DNA from 2 places in the Bacillus sp. FSL R7-0646 genome. Region 1 is predicted to be linked to the other one. Evidence: predicted binding sites of a transcription regulator. Region 1 holds the regulator's gene; the other holds the start of a gene.
What was found. Region 1 encodes LexA, which represses DNA repair genes until DNA is damaged. Its sites were predicted from a motif close to CGAACATATGTTCG; they were not measured.

Region 1 (14,635 bases):
AGCCGTTTTCGACCGCCTTCTTCATTCCCCGCTTAATTTTCAGGTTATGTATTTTCCGCTGGTATTCCTCGACAATGCCGACAATCTCCAAAACCATCGAGTCCGCTTCGGAAAGCTCGAGCTTTCCGCGGTGAGCCAGCGTGTAGATTTGAACGCCTTCTTTATATAAACAGTGAAGAAGGGCAATTTTGGCATTCCCTCTTCCAAGCCGCGTATCATCCTGTATTAAAACCGCGTCGATGTCTGATGTTTTGATTTCCTCGAGCAGATCGAAGACGCCGTCGCGGTCCATTTCATATCCGCTCGCCTGTTCGGAAATGACGCTCACGACGTTCATCCCGTGTTCGGCGGCAAGCGACTTAAGCTCTTCCTCCTGCCGCTTTAATGAGGTTTCCTGCTGCTCCTTCGCAGTGCTTACCCTGGTGTAAATAATCGCATTCATGGAAATCCCCTCAATCTCTTATTCTACAACTGCAAGCTGATATTGATCGGAGTGCTGTTTGGCTACCGGCAGGATCAAGACATCTCCCGGTTTAATGACAGAGGTCGGCAGATTGTTTTTATCGGCGACCCATTCGATGAATTTGTGTTTGTCAGCGGTTTTTCCGCCTTTGATCCGGTCGGCCAGCTCCCACAATGTATCGCCTTCTTGCACTTCTATTTTAACATATTGCTTTCTTTCTTCGATCTTACCGGCAAAAGACACAAACAGAATACAGCAGCTGATCATAGCAGTAAACAGACTGACAAAAATCAATGATTCTTTTTTCATATCCATCACCCCAGAATGTTTGTTCGGTTTTTGTGACTTCAGTATACATACGAACAAATGTTTCTGTCAATCGTTTTTTTCGAACCTATGTTTGTACTCAGAGGAAAAACATGCTATAATCTAGCTAAAATCGACGTTTTGAGGTGCAAAAAATGACGAAGCTATCAAAAAGACAACTTGATATTTTGCGTTTCATTAAAGAAGAAGTGAAGCGCAAAGGCTATCCGCCTTCCGTCAGGGAGATCGGAGAAGCGGTCGGCCTGGCGTCAAGTTCAACGGTACACGGCCACTTGGCAAGGCTTGAAACGAAGGGATTGATCAGAAGGGATCCGACGAAGCCGAGAGCGATCGAAATTCTCGATACAGAGGAGGAAATTCATATTCCGAAAAACCAGGTTGTCAATGTCCCGGTCATCGGAAAGGTGACCGCCGGTACACCGATTACCGCAGTCGAAAACATCGAGGAATACTTTCCGCTTCCCGAACGCCTGGCGCCGCCGGATGAGCACGTCTTCATGCTGGAGATCATGGGAGAAAGCATGATCGATGCCGGAATTCTTGATCAAGATTATGTGATTGTCAAGCAGCAGAACACCGCAAACAACGGGGATATCGTCGTTGCGATGACCGAAGACGACGAAGCGACTGTTAAGCGGTTTTTCAAGGAGGAAACCCATATCCGCCTTCAGCCGGAAAACCCGACGATGGAGCCGATCATCCTTCAGAATGTGACGATTCTCGGAAAAGTCATCGGCGTTTTCCGCACTGTTCATTAAAACACGGACTCATCAGCAAAACCGCCGGTCGGCGGTTTTTTTGCACGAAAAAACAGGCTCACATCCATTCGGCAATGAAGGATGCGAACCTGAAACAGAGGGAATGATAATATGCTTACATTACCATTATCCCCCACAACGATTTTCCTGTCAACAAAAATGTTTCCCAAAGGAAAGATATTTGTTTTTCGCCTTTTATTGAACGATAAACAAAATTCTCGTCCCGTCGGCGAAACCGCTCAGCCTGTTCCCGACCCAGGAGCCGGCTCCGCGGTTATCCGATGAGCTGACATATCTGACAGACGCTCCTTTGCCCCCTTCTTCACACATGGCCATCGGCCATTCGTCACGGTCAAAGCCCGGCTTAGTCGGAATCCCCTTCAGTGATTCCTGGCGGCGCTTATCCGCTCCCGATCTTTCAATCGTGCAGACATCTGAATGCCCCGCTTTGATTGCGTCGCTGATATGAGCGCCGGTTTCGGGATAGCGTGATGCCGGAAAATACAATATGTCGTCATACCTTGCAGCACCTTCGGCATGCTGAGGAGAATATGCGGCGCCTCCCGAAAGCCCAAGCAGTACCAATGCGGAAAACAGCAGATGAACCGCCCATTTTTTGATCATGACAAAAACAACCTCCTCTTGTATATGCTGGTGTTACTAACAGATTAAGAGAGAATTGTTTTTGCTTTTCGGGTTCTTTGTGAAAAAGACGTTTAGATTGTGTAAATGAACGTTTATTCTTCTATGACGTTATTTTTTAAGATGCTGCACGTCATCGCTTTTGCATCAGAACATGAACCGTTGATATCGTTGGTAAAAACATAACTTCAGCCGCGTGTTTTAATGAATTCCCGCAAACAGCTCCATATCGACAGCCCTTGTGCCTGTCTTGCCGTATTATATGTCTGTATCTTCTTGAATCATCCTCCAAGGCCGTTTTTCATCACTGTACAAAAAAACAGGCGGGAAATCCGCCTGTTCATACGGCAACTTCAAATGTCAGCTTGTCGCCGTGCTTATAGTCGATTAATTTAAAATCATCGATTGTAAAGTCATAAAAATTTTTGATATCCGGGTTGATCCATAGCTTTGGCGCTTCATACTGCTCGCGTTTCATCTGAATGTTTAAATTGTCGATGTGACGGGTATAGATGTGGCAGTCACCGATGTTGAAGATGTATTCGCCCAGCTCATAACCGAGGACTTGCGCGATCATGCGCTGCAAGACATTATATTGAAACACATTGAACGGGTTGCCAAGCGCCATGTCGTTGCTTCTCGCTCTTACTTCTAAAGAGAGCTTTCCTTCTTTCACATACCATTGCGTCTCATAGACGCAGGGCGTCAAAGCCATGCCATCCAAATCATCGGGATTCCACAGCATGGTCAAATGCCTGCGTGAAGAAGGGTTATGCTTTAACTGATGAAGCAAATAATCCACTTGATCGACTTTCTGGCCGTTAACCGTTCTGTTTTTCTTCCCTAATTGATAGCCGTACGCTGCTCCGATTGTGCCGTCTTCAAGACGCCATTGATCCCAAATATGAACCCCCATATCATTCAGAACTTGAACATCATTGGATTTCAGCTGCCAAATCCAAAGCAGCTCTTTAATGGCCGTTTTCCACGCCACCTTCTTCGTCGTCAAAATCGGCACTTCTGAATTGTCAAACCGCATTTTTTCGCTCATGATGCTCAGCGTATGAGCCGGCGTTCCGTCTGAATCCCACTTCGTCCGAACCTGATATTCTTCATCGGAGATCCCTGATTCAATAATTTTTTGTATGATTGCATTGTATTGCTGGTCATAATGGCTCATCTTATCCTCTCCTCTTTCCACATGATATGTATAAAATGAGTTTTTTTCAAGGTTTAAGATCACGCGCGGGTTTGATAAATCTCCAATGCTTTCTTGAGAACATTTTTATCGTATCCTGAGATATCGTGGATTTTTTCAGTCCATCCTTCGATTGTGTCCGGCTTCGCTTCTCTGTATAATCCTTTGCTCGTACTAAGATATATGTCCCAGCCGCTGAATTCCCAATGGGCGATTTCATGCTGAAACGGAATTCTGCATTCCAGTAAAGGCGCAGGCTTCAATGCCGCCTGCGAGTATTCAGCCGCCTTTAAAAAAACGGACATGTCAACAGGGTCTGTATTGTAGACTTGAGTCGACACCTTTCCGTTCGGCCGATGGTAAAGGACCTCAACTCCGCCGGCTGTCGGCATGACTTGAACTTGTGCGGCAGGGAAAAAACCGCCCAGCTTTTCATTGGTATAATCTTCAGATTCGCAATCGATCAGAATCGGATGCAGCCATTGGTCTCCCAGATCACACAAAAAGCGCCGGCCTCTTTCATCAAGGGCGATGACTGCGGCATGCGCGCGTTCCGTTTTGAACGAACGGCCGATTGGAAAAGCTTCCACTCCGTCTTTTGTGAACTCATCCAGCAGCCAAATCGAAAGGTCAAAACAATTGCCGGCAATCCCGTACTCTTGATAGTGCTCCTTCATCATCGATACTTCCCGCTGTCTCCCATCTCCTGCCTGATGATAAAACCATGCTTTTGTCAGCGTTTCCATCGGAAAAGAGTCAAATTTTCTCCACGTACGGAGAATGGCTTCCGGAGCAAACAACATCTTACCCCCTGTCTCAGAAACGATTGTTAACACCATTATATACGTGCGCCCGAGACGAAAAAAATCCCTTGGCAAGGGATTTTTTTCGTTTTATTTTCCTTTCTCATCGGTTGGAATCTGGATCAGGGAATTCGATCCGGTCGCTTTAGGCATTTTTCCGTCCCATTTTTGGATCCATTGATACTTGATCATTTCATCCGACATCGACTTTTTAATAATTTCGTTGTACTCGGCAATACCTTGGGCTTCGATCTTTTTCTTTTTCGCTTCCGCTTCGGCGATCTTCAGCTCCGTCTGTGTTCTTTCCAGTTCCTGCGAAGACTTCACGCGCGCGTCAATCGCTTCCTGAGTCGCTTTATCAGGCTTCGGCACGCCGAGTGTTAAATCGTCAATGACAAAGCCGAGCCCCTTCATATCATCTGCAAATGTTTTTTGAATTTCTGCAGCGGCATCAGATGATTTTTGTCCGTATGTATCAATGACGGAATATTTGGAAATCGACTTTCTCGCAGCGTCCCACAGCCTTGTTTTCAAGTAGCTGTTTTCGATTGATTCAATATCGACCGCTCCGAATTTATTAAACAATTCTACGACTTTATCAGGCTGAACGACATAGTTGTAGGCAATGTCCATTGAGATGTTTTTGCCGTCGGAAGTAGCCACTTGAATATCCTGATTGTTTACAGTCTGCATCCGTACCGGATATCTTGTGACTTTGTCAAACAGCCCGACTAAATGCCAGCCTTGATCCAGCGTTTCCGATTTTACCCCGCCATTCGGGGAATAAACGACGCCGACATATCCGTTCGGGATTTTCTCGATGAACAGGGAGGCCGTGAATCCTCCAATAATTAAAGCGGCAGCGACAATGATTCCGCCGAGCAGCGTTTTGTTTTTATTTTTCTTTGGTTGTTTTTCATTCATCTTTGTCGTCCTCCAGCGTTTTCTTTATTTTGGTCGCCCCGCTTCCGACTTTTTTAAAAAGCGGGCTCAACATAAGCCATACGCCAAACCCTATAATGAGCAGCAATATGATCGAACCAATCATGACTTTCACTTTTGTTTCACCCCTTTTGCATTTGTTGATTGATCGTATGACTAAATAAAATCATTTCACTTATGTTTACGTTCATATGAACTTAAAGTTTCATTTTTTTAAAATTTAATAGAAAAAAATTTTATCATTGTGAAATCATCAACTTAAAAGACGGATTCCTCCTGCACGGGCATCGTTATAGGATATGTTGGATATCTTATTCCTTATGCCGCGCAATTATGGCGTGTTCGCAGTCAAATGAAGACATCAAATAAGAAAAACGGCTCAACTGAACCAACTAAAAAAAGAGCCAGTCATTTGGCTCTTTTAAATTTCAAATATTACTGATTGCCCTTTTTGACCCATTCAGCTACGGTCACCGTTCGTTTTGCTTGATGTTTCACTGCGGCTTCTACGTCTTCAATCATCTTCCCGTCTTGATCGACTGTAACACTCGTTCCATATGGATTTCCGCCAGCCCCAAATAGGACAGGATCAGTGTATCCAGGAGAAGCAATAATAGCTCCCCAGTGCATCATTGAAGTATATAAGGACAAGATCGTCGCTTCTTGACCACCATGTGGATTTTGAGCGGAGGACATTGCACTTACAACTTTATTAACTGTCTTGCCGTTTGCCCAAAGTCCGCCTTGTGTATCAAGAAACTGTTTCATTTGGGATGCCATATTGCCAAAACGTGTTGGTGTACTGAATATAATAGCGTCTGCCCACTCTATATCTTCTGAGGTTACGACTGGAATGTCTTTTGTTGCATCAACAGTTGCTTTCCATATTTCATTTCCTTCAATAACTGATTGCGGAGCCAATTCTTGTACTTTTAATACTTTGACGTCAGCGCCTGCTTCTTTTGCGCCTTCTGCAGCCCATTTTGCTAATTGATAGTTTGTTCCGCCCATACTATAAAAAACTACAGCTAATTTCACATTTGACATATGATCCATCTCCTTTGATTTTCTAAATAATTTGTCTAAAAATCCCATATTTTACACCCGCTTTTTTGTTTTCTTTTTTTAAACCTTTTAAAAACCACCCCCTTGAAAGTGTTTCGCTGCCTTTATTATTCCTTGCTACAATAAGCTTAAAACATTTCAGTTTAATAAATCTCAACTTCGAGATATCGTGGATGGTTATATTACTTCGGTCTTTCCCTGGTAAAGATTTCACCAATCTTTGCGTAATCATGCCCGGCCAATCGGCTGATGGCTCCGAGGCCTCTCGGATCAATTTTTCCATTTTCATAAATGCCGCTCTCGATATGATATTGAACGACTTGACCTATCATGAAATCGCAGCCGGGAGAGTGTTTATCTCCCAACTCTAATGAATACTCCAGAACACATTCCATGCGCACTTTCGCTTCTTTAACCCCCGGTACCGAGACTTTCACACTTTCAACCGGGGTTAACTCCGCTAACTGAATTTCACTTTGACTTGGAGGTAGGCTCGCGGCCGTTGCATTCACTTTTTCAACATTTTGTTCATCAACGATATGGACCACAAATTCTTTGCTCTTCAGAATGTTTCTCGCTGTATCTTTTTGGCTCCCTTCAGAACGTTGTATGGACAGGGAGATCATGGGAGGATTTGAAGATACAATATTAAAATAACTAAATGGAGCTCCGTTTAAGACGCCCTCCTCTGACAGGCTTGTAACAAACGCCACGGGTCTTGGTATGATACTCCCGATTAAAAACTTGTAGTTCTCTCTTTCCGTTTTTGTAAGCGGATCAATGGACAGCATTGAATCACTTCCGTGCAAAAATTAATCCAGCGCCTTCACTGTTATAGGAATTAATCTTCTTTCTAACTGCTCTCTGTAGTGTTCATACTGAGCCGGCAACATTAACTGTTCTCCCATTGTTTGATGTGATTCATCATGGGCGAACCCTGGAGGATCTGTTGCAATTTCAAATAAAATCTCCCCGTGTTCTCTAAAATAAATCGCGTTAAAATAATTTCTGTCTTGCACGGGTGTAACACGATAACCATTTTCTGCAACATATTTTTGCCATTCTAATTGATCATTGTCATCAATAGCTCTCCAGGCAATATGGTGAACTGTACCAATCCCCATTTGTCCGCTGCCTATAGTTGTTAATTTCAAATCAATTATATTCCCGATATCACCAGAAGAACGAAAACGTACAAAATCTCCTTCTTCACCAACTTTTTCAAGTCCCATAACCTTTTCTAATAATTCAGCCGTTTTTTCCGGTTGTTTGGATAAAAGTGTTGCTCCGCCAAATCCTTTGATTGCTTTGTCCGGTGTAATTTCTCCTATCTTCCAGCTGTTCTTTTCCCCTTCTTCTCTTTCGACAATTTCCAGATGAAGTCCATGAGGATCATCGAACTCTAAGTACTCCTCTCCAAAACGGTTCATTTTTGTATAAGGCAAATTAAATTTTGCCAATCTGTTTTCCCAAAATGCCATTGCGCCTTTAGGAACGACGTATGAAGTAACTCCCACCTGGCCATCTCCAATGACTCCTCGGCGAGCACCCACCCATGGAAAGAATGTAATAATCGTTCCCGGTTTTCCGCCTTCATTACCGAAATACAGGTGGTATGTTCCCGGATCATCAAAATTAACAGTTTTTTTCACTAAACGTAAACCTAGAACGCCAGCGTAAAAATCGACATTCTCTTGCGGATGGCCGACAATCGCGGTAATGTGATGGATTCCGCTTGTTTTCTTTTTCATATCATTTCACTCCTCTTTCATGAAACATAGCTTTATTATGAGATATAGGTTACAAATTCATTTACAGGTTTTCTAAATCCCCGCGGTTTTCTGCTTTCTAATTTTTCCTTCCCAAGGGTGATCATCATGACGACCTCATATTGCTCATTTATATTCAATACCTCTTTTACCTTTTGAGGATCAAAGCCAATCATGGGACAAGTATCCCAACCTTTTTCTTTAGCAGCCATCATAAAGAGCATAGAAGATAATGAGCCATTCCTGATGGCTTCATCCCTTTGAAATGCTTCTCCTCTGGATTGATAGAAAGAAACCGTATCGTGAACCATATCATCATATTCTTGTTTATTAAGTACTCCGAGCAGTTTTAAACCTTCGTAGATTTCTTTTGCTTGATGAAAGGCCTTTTTGTCACCCAAAACGATGATGACTGCCGACGAGCTTAGGATCTTGTATTGGCCATTAGCTGCTTCATGCAACATGTTCTTCTTTTCTTTATCCAACACCGCAATATAGTTTGTATGCTGCAAATTAAAAGCAGAGGGAGCCAATTTTACAATTTCAAATATTTCATTAAGCTCCTGTTCAGAAATTGAATATCCAGGAAGAAAATTACTTGCTGATCGTCTTTCTTTTACTAACTCTAGAAATTCGGTCATTACTACTACCTCGCAATCGACATTTATTATGAATTCGTATATTTCGAATTCGAGATATTGTCGTAAAAAAATTTACATGCTTTGGGCATGGAAGCCCAGTTTTTTCAACTTTTCAATTAGAACTTCTTTTTCTTTAATGTCCAGCCCGCCGAAAATGCCTTTCATAGCTGCTTTATGTTTAGGAAAAAGATTGTTCATCAGTGCAGTTCCTTCATTCGTTAAGGCAGCGTATGTTATACGGCGATCTTTAGGACAAGGCCTTCTTACTATTAAACTTTTCTTCTCCAGCTTATCTATAACATAGGTAATACTGCTGCTTGCGATTAATACCTTTTCGCCTATTTTTTGTATCGGCTGATCGCCTTTATTATAGATTAATTCTAAAACAGCAAACTCAGTTGGATTTAATCCTAAACATTTAATGTCTTCTTCCACACGCTTTTTAATCGATTGTAATGCTCGAGACAAGACAATAAATGCCTTTAAAGACAACTCCTCTTCATATCTCTCCATATCTTGACTGCCCATGGCATTCATCCTTTTTAATTATCTCGAATTCGAGATAATTGTATAATAACGATTTGCTTGTGTCAACTATTTAAAAGAAATAAACGCTCGCTGTTAAACGGTTGCATGTGATTTGCTTTGTTGTGCGGCGTACCGAAGTGGATTCATCTGACGCAAAAAACCGCCGACTCAAGGTCGGCAGCGCCGGCTGTTTCAAAAGTCTTATGATGTATTCATAGCTTGTCTTTTATCTGAAGATGCAGCTTCGGATTCAGCAAGAAAATAATGGACTGAAGCTGTTCCTGTTTATTAATCGACGGATCCGCGTGGTGTTGATGGTTGTAGCCGTTAAAGATGGCAATCAGCGTAGACGCCATCACCTTCGGATGGAGCTGTTTCTGAACAATGCCTTCTTCCTGCAGCTGCTCAATCATTTCGACAAAAAACTCCCTCCACTGCTCATACAGAAGGGCTACCTTTCTTTGAATCTCAGGATATCTATGACTATTTGCCATAAATTCCAAAAATAAAGCTGTCGAATGCTCTTTATTTGATGTTTGAATCAAGTGTTCAATCCCCGCGAGCAATCCCCTCAGCGTCTTTTTTCGAAAACAATTCATGCTGGTCTGAAAGCGATCTTCCATCTGCTCATTCATAATATGGAGAAACAGCATCTCCTTTGACTTAAAATACAAATAAAACGTAGCTTTAGAAAAACCGGCTTCTTTCATAATTTCATCTACAGAGGTTGCCGAATATCCATTTTGGGCGAACAGACGATATCCGGCTTCTACGATCTTTTGAACCGTATTCTGTGTCTTCTTTTTCATTAAGCTGTCTGTCCTCTCTACTTCTCTAATTAAGTTAAACCGTCTATGTATTTAAATATACTGGGAACGTCAAGGACTTGTTATGTGAAAGAAAATTGGAAAAAGCCGCTTAAAATCTTTGCTCAAACATACACCTGCAGCCTAAGCGGACGTTCTACCATCAAGCATAGCAGTGACATATAAACACCGCCAAGTGGCATAAGCCCGGTAAGCCAACAAGGTCAATCGCCCTAACAGGCTCCGGTATGTTCCTTCCCTTGCAAAATTCCCAACATTCATTCTAGCATTTACTGCTAAAAACTTCATATATATTGCAATTTATTTAATTGGATTTTTCTGTTTTTTAAAAGCCTCAATGAAATACCCGGGGTCAACGTTCACTTCATAAGCAAATACCCCCTGGTTCGTATGGAGGTAAAGCAAACCGGCCTCGGAAAAAGGTCTGTATGAAACGTCATAGACGTGCTCCAAACGATACTGGCGGCTTGCTGTTAAAATTTTATCGTTGTACAAGTACATTTGATTCTGCTTTTTTGTATAAGTTTGCCGGTTAAAATCAATCGTCCGTTCTGTTTTATAATAGCTGACAGCAGCAATGGCCTGATGGCACCCGTCATTCATTTGAAACCTCCCTTTGCTGTTCGTTGATTAATTTGGACATGACATATTCATCAACATATTGCCCTTTTACTTTCAAAGCATGCTTTTTAGTGCCTTCAATGATAAAGCCCGTTTTTTTGTATAAACGAACGGCAGCTGTATTATGAGTCATAACAGTCAGTTCAAGTCTGTGAATCTTTTCTTCACAGGCCCATTTTTCCAATGCCTGAAAAAGCTTTACTCCAATACCTTGTCCGATATACGCTTGGCGTATGCCGATCACCACATGGGCGCGGTGGCGAGCTCTCTGAACCTGCCCCTTGGCTGCTGCAACATATCCGATTAAGCTTCCGTCGTCAGCCGCACAAACAAAAACTTCGCACATTCCGGATTCGATCTGTTTGATTTGCCGTTGCGCGTGAAGCTTTCGTTCACCTGGTTCAAACAGCATGAATTCAGATTCTTCATCGATCGTTTCACAGAGTTTGAGATAGCTTTTGGCATCTGAATCCTTTATTTTTCTGACTTGCACGAAAAAGCCCTCCAAACAGTCTTTAGATTTTCTATATATTCTGAATTATAATCGCATGAAAAAGGCTGTGCAAACTTGCAGGTGCCAAATCGATTCGCAGCTTCATCAAAAAAACAGCAAAACCGCCGGCTTTACTTTTCAAGCAGCCTCGGTTTTGCAGGGTCGCACGCAGGTTCTTGCGTATTTGTCGATTCGGCGATTTTCATTAAATAATAGCATTCTTCCCTCATCATATGGTCTGCCATCAGTGCGGAGAACGTACCGAGCATCTGATCTGTAAGCTCCAATTCCTCCACTTCTTTCAAAAATGTACGGAACAGTTCGATCTCAAGCTTCACGTCTTTGTTCATCCTTCTGAGAGCGGGAAAAGATTCAACATTCGCTCTGAGATATCCCGTCAATTCAACGGATTTAATGTAGAACTGTTCAAAGTGTTTGACAAACTCCCGGCTCTTTTCTTTCAATCGTTTTTCAACCGCATCCAAGTCATCGGCAATCGCGCCGGCATGTCCGGCGGCATCCATCAGCCACAGCATATGGTGGTGCAGCTCGTGGAAAACAGGCGGCGCTTCCCGCTTTTTCAAGTATTTTAGCACAAGCAAATATTCCTCCAGTTCATTTACCATATGGTTGATAAAAGTTGGAGAAAGGTGAATTTTAATATCGCCTGTCAGGTGCCTTTTAATGATGAAGAGTTTAAATTTCCTGAACTGAAGAGCATATTCTTCAGCTTCAAGCGTTAATGAATACAAATCAGGCGAAGCGTTCACTTTTTTCAGCAAAACATCAAACGCTTGCTTGAACTGCTTCGCCTTTTGAATATCGTTTTTTTCCCTTTCGGCGAGAGAGTCCAAAATAAAACGCGCATGATCACCTAAAACCTGAAGCCAAAAGGTATGTTCGAAAACGGCCGTTTCCTTATAAGTTTTCAAGCTTGCGCCTCCCTTTAAATACCATTCTTCAATATGGCTATTCGCTGCAAGCCCGAAATATGATCATAGGAAAAATAAAGCGGTTCAATAAAGATTCGGAGGCAGTACATCATCCCGGTGATGTTGAATAACTGATGGCGGCGTATCATGAATATATGGAGGCGCAGGTCTTAACACCGGTTTTTTCGCAAGGGGCTGAGGATGCTCAACATACTGAAAAACGCCTTCTCCATCCATGCTCGGTCCCTTCGCCCATCTGCCTGCAGCGCTCTCGTTGCCTCTTGAAAAATTAAATAATACATGGGAGACTTCCCTTTTTTCCAGATTGCGCGGAAACGTACTTGGGACGACGACATTTTCTTTCGCTTCCAGTTCTTTGATGGCTGCAAGCCACTGGTTTTGATGCATCGTATCCCTTGCAATCAGCCAGGAGAGCATATCTTTAACACCGCGGTCCGTCGTCTCTTCATAAAGGCGGACGGCCTGCAGGCGCCCCTGTGATTCCGCGTTTAAATTTGCCCGAAAGTCGGCAAGCAAATTTCCGCTTGCGATAATATAATCGGCGGTCCAGCGGTTTCCCACACTGTCGGCCGGCATCGCCCCTAATCCTGATACGATGGCATGCTGCGGATTCATCCCTCCCAGAATGGCACCGATCACAGGATCTTTTGCCGCTTTTTCAAGATCACCGACCGGCGCACCGTCCAAAAGCCTTGCGATCATCGTCGCCAGCATCTCGATATGGGCAAGCTCTTCAGCTCCTGTATCCATCAGCAGATCTTTGTACTTGCCATTGCCCCTGACACTCCATCCTTGGAAAAGATACTGCAGAGCTACTGATATTTCCCCGAACTGTCCTCCAAGTATCTCTTGCAGCTTTTTCGCAAATAATGGATCGGGTTTATCAGGCTTTGCGTGATACTGTAGTTCTTTAATATGAAAAAACATAAGATCGCTCCTCTCCTGAGCTACCTTATGAACGATAAGAACAATAGGTGTTTGTCTATGCCTTTTGAATGAGTTTCTATGAATCGCTAAGAATGTCTGCAACCCACATATCAACTTGCCGCTCAGACATTCCTCCGACATACATTCGCTACGCTCTCCCTTCCCGATTAATGAATATACTTGCAGGCAAATAATACATTTCCCAAGAACGGTAAACTTCAGCCGATTGATCCAAAGCGACCGGAAAAGTTAAGCCATGGCGGTCGACAAAGCTCTTTACCGCACCTTTCGATTCACGCACATTGACAGCGATGATTTCAAAACCGTCTCCTTTAAAACGGTCATAAGCTTTTTGCATGACGGGCATCTCCTCTTTGCACGGTGTACAAAAAGCCCCCCAAAAGTTGACAAGCACCGCCTTTCCCCGTCATTTTTTCAGTTCGATGTCACCGCCCTCTAAAGTCGATAATTTAAAATGTAATGCCTGCTGATGAAGGACGGCGCCTGCCTGTTCATTCCGGCCTCCGGCAACATGCTGATAAAGAGCATAACCAGCCGCAGAACATAGCAGCAAGAGGATGGCGCCTCTCAATAAAAGCAGCGTTTGTTTTTTCTCCTGATATTTAGCATTTTTTGCGATGATATGAAAAAAGGACTCTGGAAAAGTCCCCTCCCGCGCTTTCTATATCAATTAGTAGCCCGGCATTTGGTGCTCAAAGCCGTAAAAACCTGTGATTCCAACATCCCCGCACCCCGACACTTTTGTGATATCCAAGAAATGATTTCGGTGCGGCGACCCGCTCACTTTATCTGCAGCACTTAAATGAAGATGATTTCCCGTATACTCTTTCTCGCTTAAAGTGACCGCATGTCCTGTTAACGTGATTCTCTGCAGCTTGATGTTGAGTGTGCAGCCTTCCGCGTTAAAAATCGTAAGCTTGTAATACAGCCATGTCGGGTAGTAATTTACATTGGTGCTGTCCGCCATAAAAAATCCCACATGATCTTCAGTCATTGTCATGGTCATCTTTTTCTCATCTTTTATAACCGCAGCTTCAGCAGGCTGGATGTGAATACCGAAGGCCGTCATGATTGAAAACACCATCAAACATACGATTTTTTTCATTGGCGCCCCTCCTTTTTTCCATATTATAAACTTTATTGAATAAAAAGGATATTGAAATTTAATTTGCCTGCGTGTGCTAAAACGATCCCTTACAAAAGTGTAATGTTCATGTCACGTTATTCAATTTTTTTATCAGACAATGAATCTTATCATTTTAGACAGAAACATAAATGAGGAGAAAAAGTGAAAAACCATATTCCATGGATCAGCCTGATGATCATATTTGCCGCATTTTTAAGCGGATGTAACTTAAACCGTGTGGGGACGGACGAATATTATGTTCACATTACTGGAAACGGGGAGGAAGACACGTCGAAATTTGACGACGGCGAGGAATACTCCGTCTTCAAATATGAACTGGCCGGTTTTGATGAAGACGGTCAAGAAAAAACAATGGAATTCACAGCTGATAAAAACCTTCGCATAGGCGCGTTTTTGAGGCTTTTCTATTCTGAAAACAAAGGCGTGAAGTCATGGGAAGAGGTTGACAAAGACGATATTCCCGCCAAAGCCAAAGAGCAATTAGGTGTGAAAAATTAAAAAAGCATGCAG
Region 2 (5,423 bases), 620 kb from region 1:
CCTACTAGAGATTTCATTATCCTGAAGGCAACATATTTACAACCGCTGCGACTCCCGGTACACTACATAAAAACAGGACAGGCAGGTGCAAAAATCGAAAGATGAAGCGGGCTTTAACTGACCAATACGGCAGCTTTACAGAGATGGCAGAAAACGAAATAGAAGGGACCGATTATTCGGTGGCTGCTCGGGATGCAGGGAGCGCTCTGCTTGTGATGGCTCCCCACGGGGGCGGGATCGAGCCGGGCATCAGTGAAATTGTCAAGGCTTTTGCAGAGGGCGCTTCGGTTTATTTATTGGAAGGATTGAAAAGGCGCGGCAATAAGAGCCTTCATGTGACAAGCGCTCATTTTGACTGCCCGCTTGCCTTGCGAATGGCTGCAGGACACCGGTACATACTGGCTTTTCACGGGTATGAGGAGCCTGCTCATCGACATACGCTCATCGGAGGGACAGATCGAAGGCGCGCCTTGATGTTTAAGGAGACATTGGAGAGGCACGGATTTTCTGCGGAGCTGGCGGCTGAAAGGGGCTATCTTTCAGGTACAAACCCTGCAAGCATCAACAATCGCTGCCAAACCGGTTTAAGCGTGCAATTTGAAATCAGCACAGCCCAGCGGAAGGCGATGTTTGAGCAATTCACATTAAAGGGCAGGCGAACGTCTCAAAATGAGGTGTTTTCCCGCTATGTCAAAGCTTTGAAGGAAGGAGCATGCATCGCATATGGGCCGAGTGCAGCCGGCAGCTGAGCCGGCTGTTTTTTTATTTTCTCAGCATATAAGCCGGCCGGCTTTCCGCAGCGACCATTTTGCCGAGGCCGTTTGCCGCTGCGTACGGGCGGCGGGTTTCCCGCCGGTAGCGTGCAAGTTCGTCTACTTCTTCAAAGCGTGGTGCATTCGCCGATTCGCTCTCTTGGGAAAGGCTTGCCATCCACGCCTCATGAAACTGGATTCCGGCCTGCCGTTTTTCAAAGAGCTCGATCCGTTTGACAGCGAACGACTCCGTGACTTTAAAGAGGTCGGCGATCATTTTAGCGGCTTGGCATCGCAGCTGAGGAAAATCCATTTTTAAAAGCATAAAAGTAGGGACGCAAAAATGGTACATAAATTGATTGGCCTGGAACTCCTGCAGCTCCCTGAACATCTGATTCATGTAAAGCTGGTTTCCGGCGTGCTTTAATACGTGGCACAGCTCATGGGCAAAGTCCTCCCACTGCTTTTCCTTTGAAAGGCTGCTGTTGAGAATAATGCTGTACATGCCGTCATGCTTAATCATCATGCTGTTGACATTTTCATAGTGAATCCAAATATTAAAATGAGCGGCTATGCGATTCATATCAATCTGGTGAGGTTCAAAAAAACCGAACTTTTGGTACATATTTTTGACGTATTCTTCTAGGTGAGATAAATAAAACTTCAATACGAGACACCCTTTCGAACGAATGTTCTGTTTTTAGCGGGAAAGAAAAGCCCGTCAAAGGGGCTGTCATGATTTCATGCAGATCTATCATATACGATGAGCAGCCACTTTAGCAAATCTTTCCCTTTTTTATTGTCTTATCTATTAAATCGGCGCTCACCAGGTAATGTTTAATAAAAATTCCTTATTTATCCGTTTTGTTTATCTCCGGGCTTTCGTTTCTTCTCTTTTTCTTTTAAGTATTGAATGAACTCGATGGCCTGCTGTCTGCTTTCGGGGGAAAATTCCTGCATGTCGCGGTAGGCAATTTGCAGATCCGGATCTGCGATTTCGTCTTCGATGTTTTTTTTCTTTTCCGTGCCTGTCAGCAGATAGTCTATCGTCACTTTATAGTAATCAGCGAGTTTTTTTAATGTTTCATAGTCCGGCTCGCTTCTTCCGTTTTCATAATGGGAGTAGCGTGCCCGCGATACACCGATCTGCTTTGCCACTTCTTCCTGTGTCCTTTTTCCTCTCAGGCTCTTCAGTCTGCCGCCTAACATAGAATGACCTCTCTTCCTCAATTCGGCATGATTATCTCTATTATAGATACAAAATGTATCGAAATAAACAGATGATAAAAAAAGTATCAAAAAAGTGTTGATGATAAGAAGCGTATCATATATAATCAAATCATCAGATACGTATTGTATCAAAAACAGGGAGTGAGAACATGTGCGAAAACGATTGATCGAAGAGCGCTCTAAGAGGGGATGGACCCAGAAGCAAGTGTCGGAAAGACTTGGACTCTCCGAGGTTTATGTTCGCAAAATTGAAAGGGGAACACGCAATCCCGGCAGAGAAACGATGCTGAAATTCGAAACGCTTTATTCAGTGCCTGATCGTTTGCTGTTTCCCGATCTTTTTCAGGCCTTTATAGATACATATTGTATCAAAGAAAACCTGCATGAAAGAAGGCGATGTCATGAATCTTGAACATCCGATGGTCACACGCATCCGAACACACGGCTATCCAAAGGAAGCCGACAGAGAGCAAATGAGAAGCCACGGCGGACTTGCCGGATATCCAAAAGGAGGAAGCATGGGTAAAATTGTGATTTCCTACAGCTCAGACCGGTTTGATCAATGGCGGCTCGGAGAAGCCGGGGGATTCATCGCTTTTACGAAAGACGGAAAGCCTGTATTCCAATTTGATCATAAAGGCCAATACGAACGGTATCTCAGGCTGAACCGCAAAAGGCAGAAGGAAGGGGGAAGATGAATGTCCCGCCCGCCGGATCAAAGCTATCCCTTTTCGGTTTACTCAGGGCTTTTAACACCTGTTCACTACGAGAAAATAGGCAATGCCATTTGGCTTTTTTTATGGTGCATCAGTTCAACAACAAAGGAAATCGAACGCGATGGGGAGACATGGGGCATCGTGCTCGGCAACAAGCCGCTGAAAGCAGCCGAACTGGCTCTTCAATTCGGCGTCAACGAAAAAACGATCAGAAGATGGCTCGCTCTTCTCGAACGAAACGGCTACATTGCAGTCACAAGAGCGCCTTACGGAATGATTTTGTCAGTCAGACATTCAAAAAAATTTGCCTACGCCAGCCATGTCCGAACAGAACTGCCTGATCGGACAGAAGAGACTGGCAGTGCGGACAAGCTTGTCCAATCCAATAAAGATATCACACAAATCAACACAAAACATAATATGAGTTCCATAAAAACAATAGCAGAACGATTTGCCGCCCTCAGGTCGATGCAGGAAGGAAAGCCCGTCCATCCCTCGTCAAAAGACTATCAGGCCATCGCCCGGATTGTCGCCCGCGGAGTGTCTCTTCCGCAAACAATCAAATGGCTTGAACAATGTTTTGAGGAGTATGAGGCGCGGCGCCGAAGCCGTCATGAAACGATCAAGGTCTTCAGCTACTGTGAAAAATATATCATCGGCCGGCTGGCTGAAGCGGAAGCGAAAACGAAAACAACTGTCAGGAGGGAGAACAATGCCCAAAAGAACAATCGAAGAGGTCATGGACGAACTGAGAAACAGGAGCCGTCAATCACAGGGGGGCAAACCGGAAGAATCCGCCGCAAAACGGTATGACTGTCCGAAGTGCAAAGATGAACTCGGATTTATCGAACGGCGCGGAACGATGGAAGTATGGGTATCATGCGTCTGCCGCGAATGGCGCAAAGCGCAAAAGCTGTTGAAGACGAGCGAAATCACCGAACAATTTAAAAACTTAAACTTTGCTCAATTCAAGACGGAAGGAAAGCATCAATCTGTAAAAGAGGCGTATGAATGCGCCGTTGAATATGTACAAGCTTACCGGGACATTCAGGAAAGCCGCAGAAACAGCATCGCGCTCTTGGGACGACCCGGTTCAGGGAAGACTCATTTGCTGACGGCTGCCGCCAATGAGCTGATGAGGAAGCTTTTTGTACCCGTCCTGTATTTTCCGTTTGTCGAAGGATTCAATGATTTAAAACAGGACTTTTCGTTGCTTGAGAATAAGCTGAACCGGATGAAGCAAGTCGAGGTGCTGTTTCTTGATGACCTGTTTAAGCCGGTGGCAGGCAGGCCGCGGGCAACGGAATGGCAGATCGAACAGACATATGCCGTCGTCAATTACAGGTATTTGAACCATAAGCCGATCATGCTGTCCAGCGAGCTAAGCGTTGAAGAAATTGTCAGCATAGACGAAGCGCTCGGAACGAGGCTGGTCGAAATGTGCGGGGACTTTCTCGTCGTCCTGAACGGGAGCTCTTTCGGCATCAATCATAGACTGGAGGGGATGGTTTGATGTGCCGGCTATGTAATGGGAGAAAATCAATCCATCAGGACGCAAGGGTCGGAACGATTTTCCGCGCTTGCCCGAACTGCTGCACTGAAAGCGGCGGTTTGACGGATGTGATCAAACATCTGGAAGCGCTGATTGCAAAAATGAAAACAAGGGTGACACAAGGTGCTTAAAAGTTTAAAAGCTATGATTCTCATCATCTGGACAGCGGCAAAAAGAGACGCACAAATTAAACGATGGCACGAAGAAGACGGAAAGTGAGGAAAGACATACGTGAAAAACGAAAGTGAGGCGTACAGCCCATCACCATGGCGCGTCGTCAGAACAAATACCGACGTATACATTTATTCAGCATACAGCAAAGCCGAAAAGAAACGGTTTCCTTATTCCAACGGAAGGGTGATTGCCAAAGTCGCCGACTACAGCGCATATTCCAAGGAAAAAAATGCCCGCTTAATCGCTGCAGCTCCCGAACTGTTGACCGCAGTGAAGCTCACGCTTGCCTATTTGAAGCGAAAACGGCCCGTTCACAGCGATTCAGTTGAGAATCAATTGAAGAATATTTTAGAAAAAGTCGTCGCAAAAGCAGAATTTGAAGAGGAGGAAACAAGATGAACCATCCGGCAAAGTTAACAGATATCAACGATACGACGGTTGCAAGCCGCATCAAAAAAGGAAAGGTGACGGTGATCGTCCTTGACGGAATGAACGGCACGGCATGGCAGGCCGAGGCGCCTGAGCACGGCAAAACCGTCATTGAAACGAGAAAGGGAGATCTCGCAAGGATCGAATTTGAAATCGGCTATAAGCTATAGCTCTACAACTTGAATATTTGTCCAAGACGGAAAGCCTGCGGACGCTGATCAGGATGCACATCTTAACTGTGCGGCTGATTGGTGTCCTTTTTTATTTCAAAAAAACGGAGGTACATTAAAATGGAAGATTTGCTTTTCGAATATAAAAGAGCGCTGAAAAACACGAAAAAATTGTATAAGCCCTATCAAGATGAACAAGGGCTGACGGCTGAACAGCTGAATGATAAAAAACTGATCAGAAACATGATGACCGATTTGGAATATGTGATCGACTGGCTTGAAAACGGAAGAGAACCTGGAATCAGACGGGCGATTGACAGGCGCGACTCTTATAAGCGGATGCTCCTGAAAGATCCGCGGATCATCGACACGTTTTCAGAACAGAGTGCATTTGAACCGG

Region 2: MKY62_RS06630 (ImmA/IrrE family metallo-endopeptidase) is a predicted target of LexA. The motif match lies at 1,435-1,448, and genes of this name have one in related genera.

The regions. Positions count from the first base shown of each region.
Region 1 is NZ_CP150217.1:1,937,568-1,952,202, reverse strand. It holds gene MKY62_RS10040 (recombinase family protein) at 1-442, opposite strand, end outside; gene yneA (cell division suppressor protein YneA) at 461-772, opposite strand; gene lexA (transcriptional repressor LexA) at 925-1,548, shown strand; gene MKY62_RS10025 (NucA/NucB deoxyribonuclease domain-containing protein) at 1,744-2,172, opposite strand; gene MKY62_RS10020 (thymidylate synthase) at 2,531-3,370, opposite strand; gene MKY62_RS10015 (hypothetical protein) at 3,430-4,191, opposite strand; gene MKY62_RS10010 (prohibitin family protein) at 4,282-5,115, opposite strand; gene MKY62_RS10005 (hypothetical protein) at 5,108-5,248, opposite strand; gene wrbA (NAD(P)H:quinone oxidoreductase) at 5,569-6,180, opposite strand; gene MKY62_RS09995 (flavin reductase family protein) at 6,381-6,989, opposite strand; gene MKY62_RS09990 (ring-cleaving dioxygenase) at 7,011-7,949, opposite strand; gene MKY62_RS09985 (nitroreductase family protein) at 7,985-8,608, opposite strand; gene MKY62_RS09980 (MarR family transcriptional regulator) at 8,681-9,136, opposite strand; gene MKY62_RS09975 (TetR/AcrR family transcriptional regulator) at 9,349-9,945, opposite strand; gene MKY62_RS09970 (hypothetical protein) at 10,264-10,566, opposite strand; gene MKY62_RS09965 (GNAT family protein) at 10,559-11,077, opposite strand; gene MKY62_RS09960 (DUF2935 domain-containing protein) at 11,209-12,009, opposite strand; gene MKY62_RS09955 (manganese catalase family protein) at 12,094-12,957, opposite strand; gene MKY62_RS09950 (redoxin domain-containing protein) at 13,106-13,372, opposite strand; gene MKY62_RS09945 (hypothetical protein) at 13,385-13,531, opposite strand; gene MKY62_RS09940 (hypothetical protein) at 13,649-14,083, opposite strand; gene MKY62_RS09935 (YxeA family protein) at 14,267-14,623, shown strand.
Region 2 is NZ_CP150217.1:1,318,753-1,324,175, forward strand. It holds gene MKY62_RS06625 (poly-gamma-glutamate hydrolase family protein) at 102-749, shown strand; gene MKY62_RS06630 (ImmA/IrrE family metallo-endopeptidase) at 763-1,419, opposite strand; gene xre (HTH-type transcriptional regulator Xre) at 1,608-1,961, opposite strand; gene MKY62_RS06640 (helix-turn-helix transcriptional regulator) at 2,134-2,394, shown strand; gene MKY62_RS06645 (hypothetical protein) at 2,384-2,680, shown strand; gene MKY62_RS06650 (hypothetical protein) at 2,681-3,511, shown strand; gene MKY62_RS06655 (ATP-binding protein) at 3,411-4,211, shown strand; gene MKY62_RS06660 (hypothetical protein) at 4,211-4,381, shown strand; gene MKY62_RS06665 (hypothetical protein) at 4,482-4,823, shown strand; gene MKY62_RS06670 (XtrA/YqaO family protein) at 4,820-5,023, shown strand; gene MKY62_RS06675 (sigma-70 family RNA polymerase sigma factor) at 5,144-5,423, shown strand, end outside.